Regions from separate parts of the Bacillus sp. NMTD17 genome, predicted to be linked through region 2. Evidence: predicted binding sites of a transcription regulator. Region 2 holds the regulator's gene; the other holds the start of a gene.
The links. The regulator Rex, encoded in region 2, represses fermentation and respiration genes when NADH is low (regulators of the CRP and FNR family bind a similar motif). The targets are predictions, from matches to a motif close to TTGTGAAATATTTCACAA.
Positions count from the first base shown of each region.

Region 1: the regulator Rex is predicted to act here: its motif matches at 2,726-2,743, upstream of C6347_RS13165 (L-lactate dehydrogenase).

Region 1 is NZ_PVRH01000004.1:141,152-146,983, forward strand. It holds gene C6347_RS13155 (M20 peptidase aminoacylase family protein) at 1-981, opposite strand, end outside; gene C6347_RS13160 (YfcC family protein) at 1,135-2,565, shown strand; gene C6347_RS13165 (L-lactate dehydrogenase) at 2,783-3,730, shown strand; gene C6347_RS13170 (L-lactate permease) at 3,770-5,392, shown strand; gene C6347_RS13175 (LacI family DNA-binding transcriptional regulator) at 5,631-5,832, opposite strand, start outside.
Region 2 is NZ_PVRH01000006.1:301,832-307,663, reverse strand. It holds gene rimI (ribosomal protein S18-alanine N-acetyltransferase) at 1-371, shown strand, start outside; gene tsaD (tRNA (adenosine(37)-N6)-threonylcarbamoyltransferase complex transferase subunit TsaD) at 364-1,392, shown strand; gene C6347_RS17500 (ABC-F family ATP-binding cassette domain-containing protein) at 1,664-3,586, opposite strand; gene moaC (cyclic pyranopterin monophosphate synthase MoaC) at 3,725-4,216, shown strand; gene C6347_RS17490 (redox-sensing transcriptional repressor Rex) at 4,232-4,885, shown strand; gene C6347_RS17485 (twin-arginine translocase TatA/TatE family subunit) at 4,913-5,092, shown strand; gene tatC (twin-arginine translocase subunit TatC) at 5,099-5,832, shown strand, end outside.

The sequences.
Region 1 (5,832 bases), on a different contig from region 2:
ATGCGGAACCTTTGCTGCATAAAAGTGAAAATCCTCTCCGCCTGTCGTGACGATCGGGGGATCGAGCTGCTCTTTGCCTAAAATCTGTTCAATTGCATTAGACATGATCTGGACAGCTTCCTCATTTAAGGTTGCGGCAGGCAGACGGTGATCGGTTGAAAGTGTAATGGAAGCGCCAAAGGCATCCGCTACAGCATGTACGGCTCTTTCAATTTCTTTTTCTAGTTCATCCATCACATCATTTGTTTGTGCCCTGACATCTAATGTAAAAGAAGCTTTGCCAGGGATGATGTTTGAACTGCCCCCGCCAGCATGTAGGTTGGTCATTTTTACAGAATGTGCAACTCTTGGGTCGACATGGATATGCGCGAGTCTCTGCACGAGGGTAGAAGCCACTTCAATGACGTTGACCCCAAGATGCGGGCGTGCACCGTGGGCTTCCTCTCCAATAATTGTGCCGATGTAATGATTACTCGATCCATGTAAAATTGCAGGTGCACAGCGTCCGTTTAATGTTTCTTGAATTGGGCGCACATGCACTCCGTATAAGTAATCAACGTCTGCTAACATACCTTTTTCAATCATTTTCAGCGCGCCGCCGCCTTTTTCCTCAGCAGGCTGAAAAATGAAGCGGATGGTGCCGTTCGGGAGCTCCTTTTCCTTTAATGCCATGAAGGCGCCGAGAGCCATTGTCATGTGTGCATCGTGACCACATGAATGATTGGGTTGAAACTCACCATCTACTTCCTGCCAAAGTGCATCAATATCGGCTCTCACAGCGACCACTGGTGCGCCTTCTCCAATTTCACCAATCACTCCTGTACAGTCGTCAAATGTTCGAGTCTTGCAGCCCATTTTTTTTAATATGCCTTCAAGATAAGCCGTCGTATTCGTTTCTTCCCAGCTTATTTCTGGGTGGGCGTGCAGGTGTTCAAAGATGTCTGTCACGGTCTGTTGCATTTCGTTTGTCAAAGTTGTCATGAGTAGCCTCCTTGCTGACAGAAAATCTGCCAAAACATTCTTTTAGTGAAATAATATTGATCTTAAATATCATCAGTGTTTATAATATAACACATCATTTGATTATTCTGAAAATTAAGTGAAATTCCGATCGGGACAAAGGGGTTTTGACACATGAAAACAGCGGCAGTATCAGCACCAGAGAAACAAAAACGAAAACTTCAAATGCCGGATGCGTATGTTCTCTTATTTATCATTGCGCTCATTTGTACCATTGCAACGTATTTTGTACCAGCGGGTGAGTTTGACCGAAAGACATCAGGGGAAATCACAACAGCTGTTCCTGGTAGCTATCACCGCATTGATCAATCACCCGTAAGTCCCGTTGGCTTTTTTACAGCCATTCAGGAAGGGATGGTAGGGTCCTCTTCTATTATTTTTCTCATTCTATTTACTGGCGGAACCATTGCCATTTTGGAGAAAACAGGTGCCATTAACGGAATGATTCACCATGTCATCAGCAGGTTTCAAACGAAGCAATTATTGTTTATTTGTATTGTTGGAGGATTATTTTCGGTGCTTGGAACGACCGGCATTGTCGTGAATTCTGTTATAGGATTTATTCCAATCGGGATTATTGTGGCAAGGTCCTTGAAATGGGACGCTGTGGCAGGAGCAGCGGTCATTTACATCGGCTGTTATGCTGGATTTAACGCAACCATTTTGTCTCCATCTCCACTAGGTTTATCTCAAACGATTGCAGAGCTGCCGATCTTTTCTGGCATTGGCCTGCGTGTCATTATTTATCTTTGCTTTCTTATATCTAGTATTGTGTACATCTATTTATATACAAGACGCCTGAAGAATAAAGAAAAGGGAAGTCTTCTTGGTGATCAATGGTTTCCTGCGAAGGGGCTTGGCGGATCTGATGCAGAATCTGTGGACAAGCCTGCATTTACCGGCAGACATAAGCTGATTTTAGCGGTGTGCGGATTGTCTCTTGGGGGCTTCTTATATGGCGCGCTTCAGCTTGGCTGGACCGATAAGGAAATGGCAGGTGTGTTCATTTTTATGGCCATTGCTGCTGGATTGCTTGGCGGATTAGCAGCCAATGATATTGCGAAAACATTTATTGTCGGCTGTCAAAGCCTTGTGTACGGCGCACTCATTGTCGGAATGGCACGCTGCATTTCTGTCATTTTAGAAAACGGTAAGCTGCTTGATACAGTGGTCAATGGCTTGGCGAGTATGCTGACAGGATTTAGTCCAATTGCTGGTGCGATTGGGATGTATATTGCGAGTGCACTTCTTCACTTTTTGATTTCATCAGGATCAGGAGAAGCGGTTGTCTTTATTCCAATTCTTGCGCCACTGGCTGATTTAATGGGCATCACAAGACAGGTAGCTGTTGAAGCGGTTATGCTTGGCGAAGGGGTGGTCAACTGTATCAATCCGACGTCAGGTGTGTTGATGGCTGTGCTTGCTGCAAGTGGTATTCCTTATGTGAAGTGGCTGCGTTTTATGGTACCGCTTGCGCTCATTTGGTTTGTCATTGGTCTTGTCTTTATTTGTATCGGCGTTATGATCAACTGGGGACCTTATTAAACATGTATAAAGCTGCTGACAATTGTTTGGCAGCTTTTTTCTTGTGGAAATATGCATGGAGACAGCGCTTTGAAAGCACAATAAGTGTGTTCACAAATTCGCTACATATTTTTTTTGAGCAACCCCCTTGCAAAAGTTTGTGAAGTATTGCACAATAAGAATGTGAAATACTTCACATACGAAAAACAACCTAGTTTTACTCAGGAGGATGAGATAAATGACAAACGAAAAAGTAAACAAAGTAGCACTTATTGGAGCAGGTTTTGTAGGCAGCAGTTATGCCTTTACATTAATAAATCAAGCGATCACAGATGAATTGGTTGTCATCGATTTAAATCAAGATAAAGCAATGGGTGACGTCATGGATTTGAACCACGGGAAAGCATTTGCTCCGCATCCTGTGAATACATGGTATGGAGATTATGAGGATTGTAAGGATGCAGACATTGTATGTATCTGTGCTGGTGCGAACCAAAAGCCAGGTGAAACGAGACTTGACCTTGTTGAGAAAAATTTAAATATATTTAAAGGCATTGTAGACAATGTGATGAAAAGTGGATTCGATGGTATTTTCTTAGTCGCCACGAACCCTGTTGATATTTTGACATATGCCACTTGGAAATTCAGTGGCCTGCCAAAAGAGCGAGTGATTGGCAGTGGAACCACACTTGATACTGCAAGATTTAGATACATGCTCAGTGAGTACTTTGAAGCAGCGGCACACAATGTGCATGCGTACATCATTGGAGAGCATGGGGATACAGAGCTTGCTGTGTGGAGTCATGCGAATATCGGAAGTGTACCCATTACAGAATTAATGAAGAGAAATGATCAATACAAACAAGAAGATTTAGATGAGATGATGGAAAATGTCCGCCATGCCGCTTACCAAATCATTGAGAAAAAAGGCGCCACTTACTACGGCGTAGCGATGAGTTTGGCCCGCATTACAAGAGCGATCCTGCACAATGAAAACAGTATTTTGACCGTTAGCACTTACTTAGATGGAGAGTATGGAGCAGAAGATGTCTACATTGGTGTACCTGCCCTTGTGAATCGAAATGGCGCAACAGAAGTGATGGAGCTTGCACTTAATGATACAGAAAAAGAACAATTCGCACACAGTGTGAATGTGTTAAAAGAGATTTTGGCTCCTCATTTTTAATCAAAAGCAACCTATCTGAGCAGAAAAGGATGAATCACTATGTGGCAGCAAATATATAATCCGTTTGGTAATGAGTTCGTGAGTGCATTGGTAGCAATGCTTCCAATTTTGTTTTTCCTGCTTGCATTAACTGTATTTAAGTTAAAAGGTGTTTTAGCCGCTTGTTTTACCTTAATCGTCAGCTTTGTAACAGCTGTTTTCTTCTTTCATATGCCAATTGAAAAGGCATTATCTGCTGTGCTGCTCGGTATATCTAATGGGCTGTGGCCGATTGGATATATCGTCATCATGGCGGTATGGCTCTATAAAATTGCTGTGAAATCTGGTAAATTCGATGTCATTCGTTCTAGTATTGCAGGAATCTCTCAAGATCAACGTCTTCAGCTCTTATTAATTGGTTTTAGTTTTAACGCATTTTTAGAGGGAGCCGCTGGGTTTGGTGTACCGATTGCGATCAGTGCCGCTCTCTTAACAGAGCTTGGGTTTAAACCGCTGAAAGCTGCGATGCTCTGCTTAATTGCCAATGCTGCGTCTGGCGCATTTGGTGCTGTGGGTATCCCAGTCATTACAGGGGCGCAAATGGGCAATATGACGCCGCTTGCGTTATCTCAAACCCTTGTGTATACGATACCGTTTATTTCATTCTGTATTCCGTTCCTCCTCATTCTCATTGTGGACGGATTCAAAGGGATTAAAGAAACGCTCCCTGCCTTGCTTGTTGTAAGTGGAAGCTATGCCATTTTACAAGCTGTCACAATGGTGACAATGGGTCCTGAGCTTGCCAATATTATTTCAGCTTTAGCAAGTATGGGCATTTTGGCTTTATTTCTTCGAAAATGGCAGCCGAAACACATTTATCGTGAAGAAGGAGCACCAGCCATTGAACAGAAACAAACGTATCGCGGCATTGAAGTGCTGAAAGCATGGTCTCCGTTCTATATTTTAACCGCCGTTATTACGGTATGGAGTCTGCCAGCATTTAAAGCATTGTTTGCTGCAGGAGGCCCGCTCAACTGGACGACGATTTTAGTGAAGATGCCGTTTTTGCATCAGCAAATTGTGAAATTACCACCAATTGCACAAACAGAAACACCTATTGATGCAATCTTTAAAATTGATGTCATCAGTGCAACGGGTACTGCCATTCTGATTGCGGTGATGCTGACAGGGTTGTTTAGCAGACATATTACATTAACAGAAGGCGCTGCCTGCTTAAAAGCATCAGTGAAAGAGCTTTGGGTACCTGTTCTTACCATTTGTTTTGTCATGGGCTTTGCCAACTTGGCGAACTTCGCTGGACTAAGTTCAGCCATTGGGCTTGCACTTGCCAAAACAGGCGATTTGTTCCCGCTTGTCAGCCCGGTGCTTGGCTGGATCGGGGTGTTTATTACAGGATCTGTCGTGAGTAACAACGCCTTATTCGGCAACCTTCAAGCGGTCACTGCTTCTCAAATCGGCTCACAGGCAGGTTTGTTAATCGGGGCAAATACAACTGGCGGGGTCATGGCAAAATTAATTTCTCCACAATCCATTGCCATAGCTACAGCAGCTGTTGGAGAAACAGGTAAAGAATCTGAGCTCTTCCAAAAGACTGTGAAGTACAGCTTCATCCTGCTCGTTATTGTGTGTATATGGACATTCATTCTTGCTCAATTTGTATAGGTTTAAAAAAAGACTGAGACAGCTCTCAGTCACAGCGTGTAGATAAACCCTCGCATTCTTTGTCAGGTCTGTGCTCCGGTGCTCACGAATGTAAAATTCGCTCCGCTCCGGTGCTCGCCTTTCCTAGACTGCAAAGGTTTTCTATCACGCTGCAAGAAGGAAGACAAAGGGCTAAAACAAAGATCATTTTAGCCCTTTGTCAACAAAAAAGACTGAGACAGCTCTCAGTCTTTTTTGTTTATGTCGATTCCCTTGTCACAAGCCGGGTAGGCAGATGGATATGTTCACGCTGTAATGGTTTTTGGTCTTGCAGGATCTCGATTATTTGCTGCACAGACCGCTGGCCAAGCTCTACGATCGGGATGTCAATTGTGGTGATTGTTGGAGCTGTCACCTCGCAAATGTCTTGATTGTCATAGCCGATCACCGCTAGATCCTTA
Region 2 (5,832 bases):
CTTGGAAAAAAGAATCATTTGTCTATGAGATTCTCCATAACCAGTACAGCCATTATTTCCTCATTGAAGAAGATAAACAGCCTGTTGGGTATTGCGGGGTCTGGATCGTCATGGACGATGCACAAATTACGAACATTGCGATTCTCCCTGAGCATAGAGGAAAGGGCTACGGGGAAGCATTGCTGCGATATGTCATGGAATTTTGCAAAGAAAAAAAGACAGATCATCTTTCTTTAGAGGTGCGGGTTTCGAATACACCTGCACAATCCCTTTATGAAAAGCTTGGTTTCAGACCAGCTTCTATTCGAAAGAATTATTATACGGATAATGGGGAAGATGCATTGGTCATGTGGGTGAATATAAATGAGTGAACAAACAGATCGATTCATATTAGGTATAGAGACAAGCTGTGATGAAACAGCTGCATCCATTGTAAAAAATGGGAAAGAAATTGTGGCGAATGTTGTGGCCTCGCAAATAGAAAGTCATAAACGATTTGGCGGTGTTGTACCAGAAATCGCTTCAAGACATCACGTGGAACAAGTTACCATCGTATTGGAAGAAGTGATGACACAGGCCAATATGAGCTTTCAGGATTTAGATGCCATTGCTGTCACAGAAGGACCGGGCTTAGTCGGTGCCCTTCTGATCGGTGTCAACGCAGCCAAGGCACTAAGCTTTGCTCATCAGATTCCTCTTGTTGGTGTACATCATATTGCTGGGCATATTTATGCAAACCAGCTTGTAGATGAATTACAGTTTCCATGTTTGGCTCTTGTTGTCTCTGGTGGACATACTGAACTTGTGCTAATGAAGGAGCATGGATCTTTTGAGGTCATCGGAGAAACATTAGATGATGCGGCTGGAGAAGCCTACGATAAAGTGGCTCGAACGATGGGTCTCCCGTATCCAGGTGGACCTCATATTGATCGGTTAGCACATGAAGGAGAGCCAACGATTAAACTTCCTCGTGCATGGCTTGAAGAAGGTTCCTATCACTTTAGCTTTAGTGGATTAAAATCAGCTGTAATTAACACATTACACAATGCATCTCAAAAGGGAGAAACAATTGCTCCAGAGAATTTGGCAGCAAGTTTTCAAGCAAGCGTCATTGAGGTGCTTGTTGGGAAAACATTAAAAGCGGCTGAAGCCTATGGCGTAAAGCAGGTTGTCCTAGCTGGTGGAGTCGCTGCCAATAAAGGACTGAGAGAAGCTTTGACGACAGCATTCACAAAGCTACCTGACGTGAAGGTCATTATTCCGCCGTTATCTCTTTGCACAGACAATGCAGCCATGATCGCTGCTGCTGGAACCATTGCGTTTGAAAAGGGAATAAGAGGCGATATGGCGATGAATGGCCAGCCGGGCTTACCGCTTGTCTCATATGAATGAAAACTCCTGTGGATACACAGGTTTTTTTCATTTTCAATGAAAGCGATTTATTCACATGTAAACGTTATATATCCACAATTATTTGAAAATTTTGTTTTAAAATGAAGAGAATGTGTATAAAAAAGAAATTTTGTGTGGATATGTGGTTAAAAACCTGTGTATAAAGTGGATAAGTTCAAAATTTTTAAGAATAACAAAGAAGTTTTTGTGGATATTAATGTGGATAATAAATTTTCACTGAAAGAAAAAAGAGCACCCATTTGGGCACTCTTTAAGATTCGGATAGCTCTTCCCACTCCGCGAAAAGTGATTCAAGCTCTTGATTAAGCGTATCATTTTCTGTTTGAATGTCTTGGACCTTCTCATGATTTTGGAAAATAGCAGGATCACATAGAAGCTCTTCATTTTCACCAAGTTTCTCTTCAATGACAGCAATCCGCTTTTCAATTTCCTCGATTCTGCGCTGCTTTTGTCTTTCTTTCTTTTTCAGTTCTTTTTCTTCCGCATAAGAAAGCTTTGCTGTTTCTACTGGCTTTGCTGCTTGTTTTTTAAGCGGTTCATTTTCTTGAAACGCCTCAAGCTCTAATTGTTCATTTTTCTTTTCAAGGTAGTAGTCATAGTCACCAAGGTATTCTTTTGTTTCCGCTCGCGACAGCTCGAATACTTTCGTTGCTAGTCGATTAATAAAATAACGGTCATGCGAAACAAATAAGATGGTTCCTGGATAATCGATCAGCGCATTCTCTAAAATTTCCTTACTATCTAAGTCCAAATGGTTCGTAGGCTCATCAAGTATTAGGAAATTGGCTTTTTGGAGCATCAGCTTTGCCAGGGCAAGCCGGGCTTTTTCTCCACCGCTTAATGCATGAACGGGCTTTAAGACGTCATCACCAGAAAAAAGGAAATTCCCTAAACATGTCCGAATTTCTTTTTCATTCATATGAGGATAGTCATCCCAAAGCTCATTGAGCACTTTTTTGGAGGATGTCAGTTTGGCTTGTTCTTGGTCATAGTAGCCGATCGTGACATGAGATCCAAAGGTGATGTCGCCTTTTACAGGCGTTAATGTGTTCGTTAACGTTTTTAAAAGGGTTGATTTCCCGATCCCGTTAGGACCAATGAGTGCCACGCTATCCTCACGTTTGATCTGAAAAGAAAGGGAGGATAGGAGCGGTGTTTTTTCATCATAACGAATGTCGAGATCATGTACCTTCAGCACATCATTGCCGCTTTGTCTCGTAATATCAAAATGAAAGTTTGCGGATTTTTCATCACCTAATGGCTTATCTAAACGATCCATCCGTTCCAGCTGCTTGCGTCTGCTCTGAGCGCGCTTTGTGGTTGAGGCTCTTGCCAGGTTGCGATCTACGAAGTCTTGGAGCTTTGAGATTTCTCCTTGTTGCTTTTCGTAGAGCTTCATATCACGCTCTAGCTGCTCAGCTTTCAGTTCAAGATACTTACTATAGTTGCCTGCGAACTTTTTCATGGCAGTTCTTGAGACTTCATACACATGGTTCACCACTTTGTCTAAGAAGTAGCGGTCATGGGACACGATCAGAATGGCGCCTGTATAATTTTGCAAATATTGCTCCAGCCATGATAAGGTATCAATATCTAAATGGTTGGTCGGCTCGTCCAGAATTAAGAGTTCTGGTTTCATTAATAAGAGCTTTCCAAGCGCTAGACGGGTTTTCTGGCCGCCGCTTAAGGATTGAACGGTTGTCTCATCTTCAAAGTGACTAAAGCCCAGCCCATGAAGAATGGAGCGGACATCTGCTTCGTATTGATAGCCGCCTTGATCTTTAAATTCCTGCTGCAGTCTGTCATAGGTTTTCATGAGGGAATCCAGCTCAGAACCTGTGGAGGAAGCCATTTTCTCCTCAATGATTCTCATCTCTTGTTCTATCCCTTTTAAATGATCAAAAACCGATAATAATTCGTCTTTTAACGTACGTGTAGATGTCACATCGGTATGCTGTGCTAAATAGCCGATCGATAGGTCTTTCGGTTTGATGATCTCACCTTGCTCGTAAGACAATTGACCGGCAATGATTTTCAAAAGCGTGGATTTGCCTGCGCCGTTACGACCTACAATGGCAATCCGATCCCTTGCTTTGACTTCTAATTTTATATTCGTTAAAACGGTATCAGCACCAAACGATTTGGACAGCTGATTCACTTGTAGAATCATCATGTAACTTCACCTCTGCTATAATATGTTAAGTGTAGCTTATCAGCAGTAAACCGGCAAATGTTACATACAATCGCCATATTCAAATGAAAGACAGATAGGAAAAAATAGTGTATCATTTGAGTGAGGGAGCGTTGAAAGATGAGTCAATTTAGCCACTTTAACGAACAGGGAAGAGCAAAGATGGTCGACATTAGTGACAAATCGTCTACAGTGAGAACCGCCGTTGCTGCTTCAAGCGTTCGTATGATAAAAGAAGTGTTTCATAAAATACAACAACGTGAAATTGGAAAAGGGGATGTGCTGTCTGTTGCACAGGTTGCTGGCATCATGGCAGCAAAGCAAACATCTACCATCATTCCAATGTGTCATCCGCTTGCACTAAAAGGCGTGGATATCTCCTTTGATTGGGAGGAAGACGGAAATGCGTACATTCTGAACATACAAGTACAGGTGAAAACAAAAGGAAGTACGGGTGTGGAGATGGAAGCGCTCACTTCTGCTTCAGTATGTGCACTGACCGTTTACGACATGTGCAAAGCGATTGATAAAGGCATGATCATCGGTCCTACCTATTTAATTGAAAAGACAGGCGGGAAAAACGGTGATTTTCACAGAGCATCTGATATTTAAGTTGGAGGACCTTATATGAATATAGATCAGTCAAAAATTCCACAAGCGACAGCCAAACGTTTGCCGCTATATTACCGTTTTTTAAAAAATCTGCATGCATCAGGAAAACAAAGGGTGTCATCGGCAGAGCTTAGTGATGCAGTCAAAGTGGATTCTGCCACCATTCGCCGAGATTTTTCGTACTTTGGTGCACTTGGGAAGAAAGGGTATGGCTATAATGTCGATTACCTCTTGACCTTCTTCAGAAAGACACTTGACCAAGATGAAATGACCAATGTCATGCTCATCGGTGTCGGGAATTTAGGGACTGCTTTTTTACACTATAATTTCATCAAAAATAATAATACAAAAATTTCAATGGCTTTTGACGTCAATGAGAGTAAAATAGGAAGTGAGATAGGCGGCGTGCCTGTCTATGATTTGGATAAGCTTGAAGAGCATGTTCAAGAGGTAGGAGATATTCCTGTTGCCATTTTGACAGTACCTGCCGTAGCAGCTCAATCCATTACAGATCGTTTGATTGCCCTTGGCATCAAAGGAATCCTTAACTTTACGCCGGCTCGATTGAATGTGCCGGAACACATTCGAATTCATCATATAGATTTGGCGGTTGAACTTCAGTCTCTTGTGTATTTCTTAAAGCATTACTCTGTTACACAGGAGGATTGACGAAAAGGGGTAAAGGGGGTGGAGCAAATGGGTCCGATTGGTCCTGGAAGTTTGGTTCTGATTGCGATTGTTGCGCTCATTATTTTTGGGCCGAAAAAGCTTCCTCAATTAGGAAGAGCAGCAGGAGATACATTACGTGAATTTAAAAATGCCACAAAAGGTTTAGCTGATGATCAGGAAGAAAATAAGAAAAAAGAAGATCAGTAGAATAGGATGAGCTTCATGAATGTCAAAGATATGCCGCTTATGGAGCATATTGTGGAACTGCGAAAACGTTTAGTGATCATTGCGATGTTTTTTGTTTCCTTTATGGTGGCAGGTTTTTTTCTCGCTAAGCCGGTCATTGTGTATTTACAAAATACGGATGAAGCGGCGACACTGACGCTGAACGCGTTTAAGCTCACAGATCCTCTGTACGTGTTTATGCAGTTCGCATTTGTCATTGCTTTGGTTTTGACGTGTCCCGTGATTTTATATCAGCTATGGGCATTTGTGAGTCCTGGCTTATATGATAAAGAAAGAAAGGTGACACTTGCTTACATTCCGATTGCACTTCTTTTATTTTTGAGCGGTGTGGCTTTCTCTTATTTTATTTTGTTTCCCTTTGTCGTCGATTTTCTGATGCGGATGTCGAATGATTTAAATGTAGAGCAAGTGATTGGGATTCATGAGTATTTTACATTTCTGATGCAGTTAACACTTCCATTTGGCTTTTTGTTTCAGATGCCCGTTGTGTTGATGTTTCTCACAAGACTTGGCATCATCACACCGATGTTTTTATCAAAAATACGGAAGTATGCCTATTTTGTCCTCCTTGTCATTGCCGCACTGATTACACCGCCAGAGATCGTTTCTCACCTCATGGTTACCTTGCCGATGCTCGTTTTGTACGAAGTGAGTATTGTCATTTCGAGAGTGACCTATCGCAAAATGCAGCAAACAGAGAC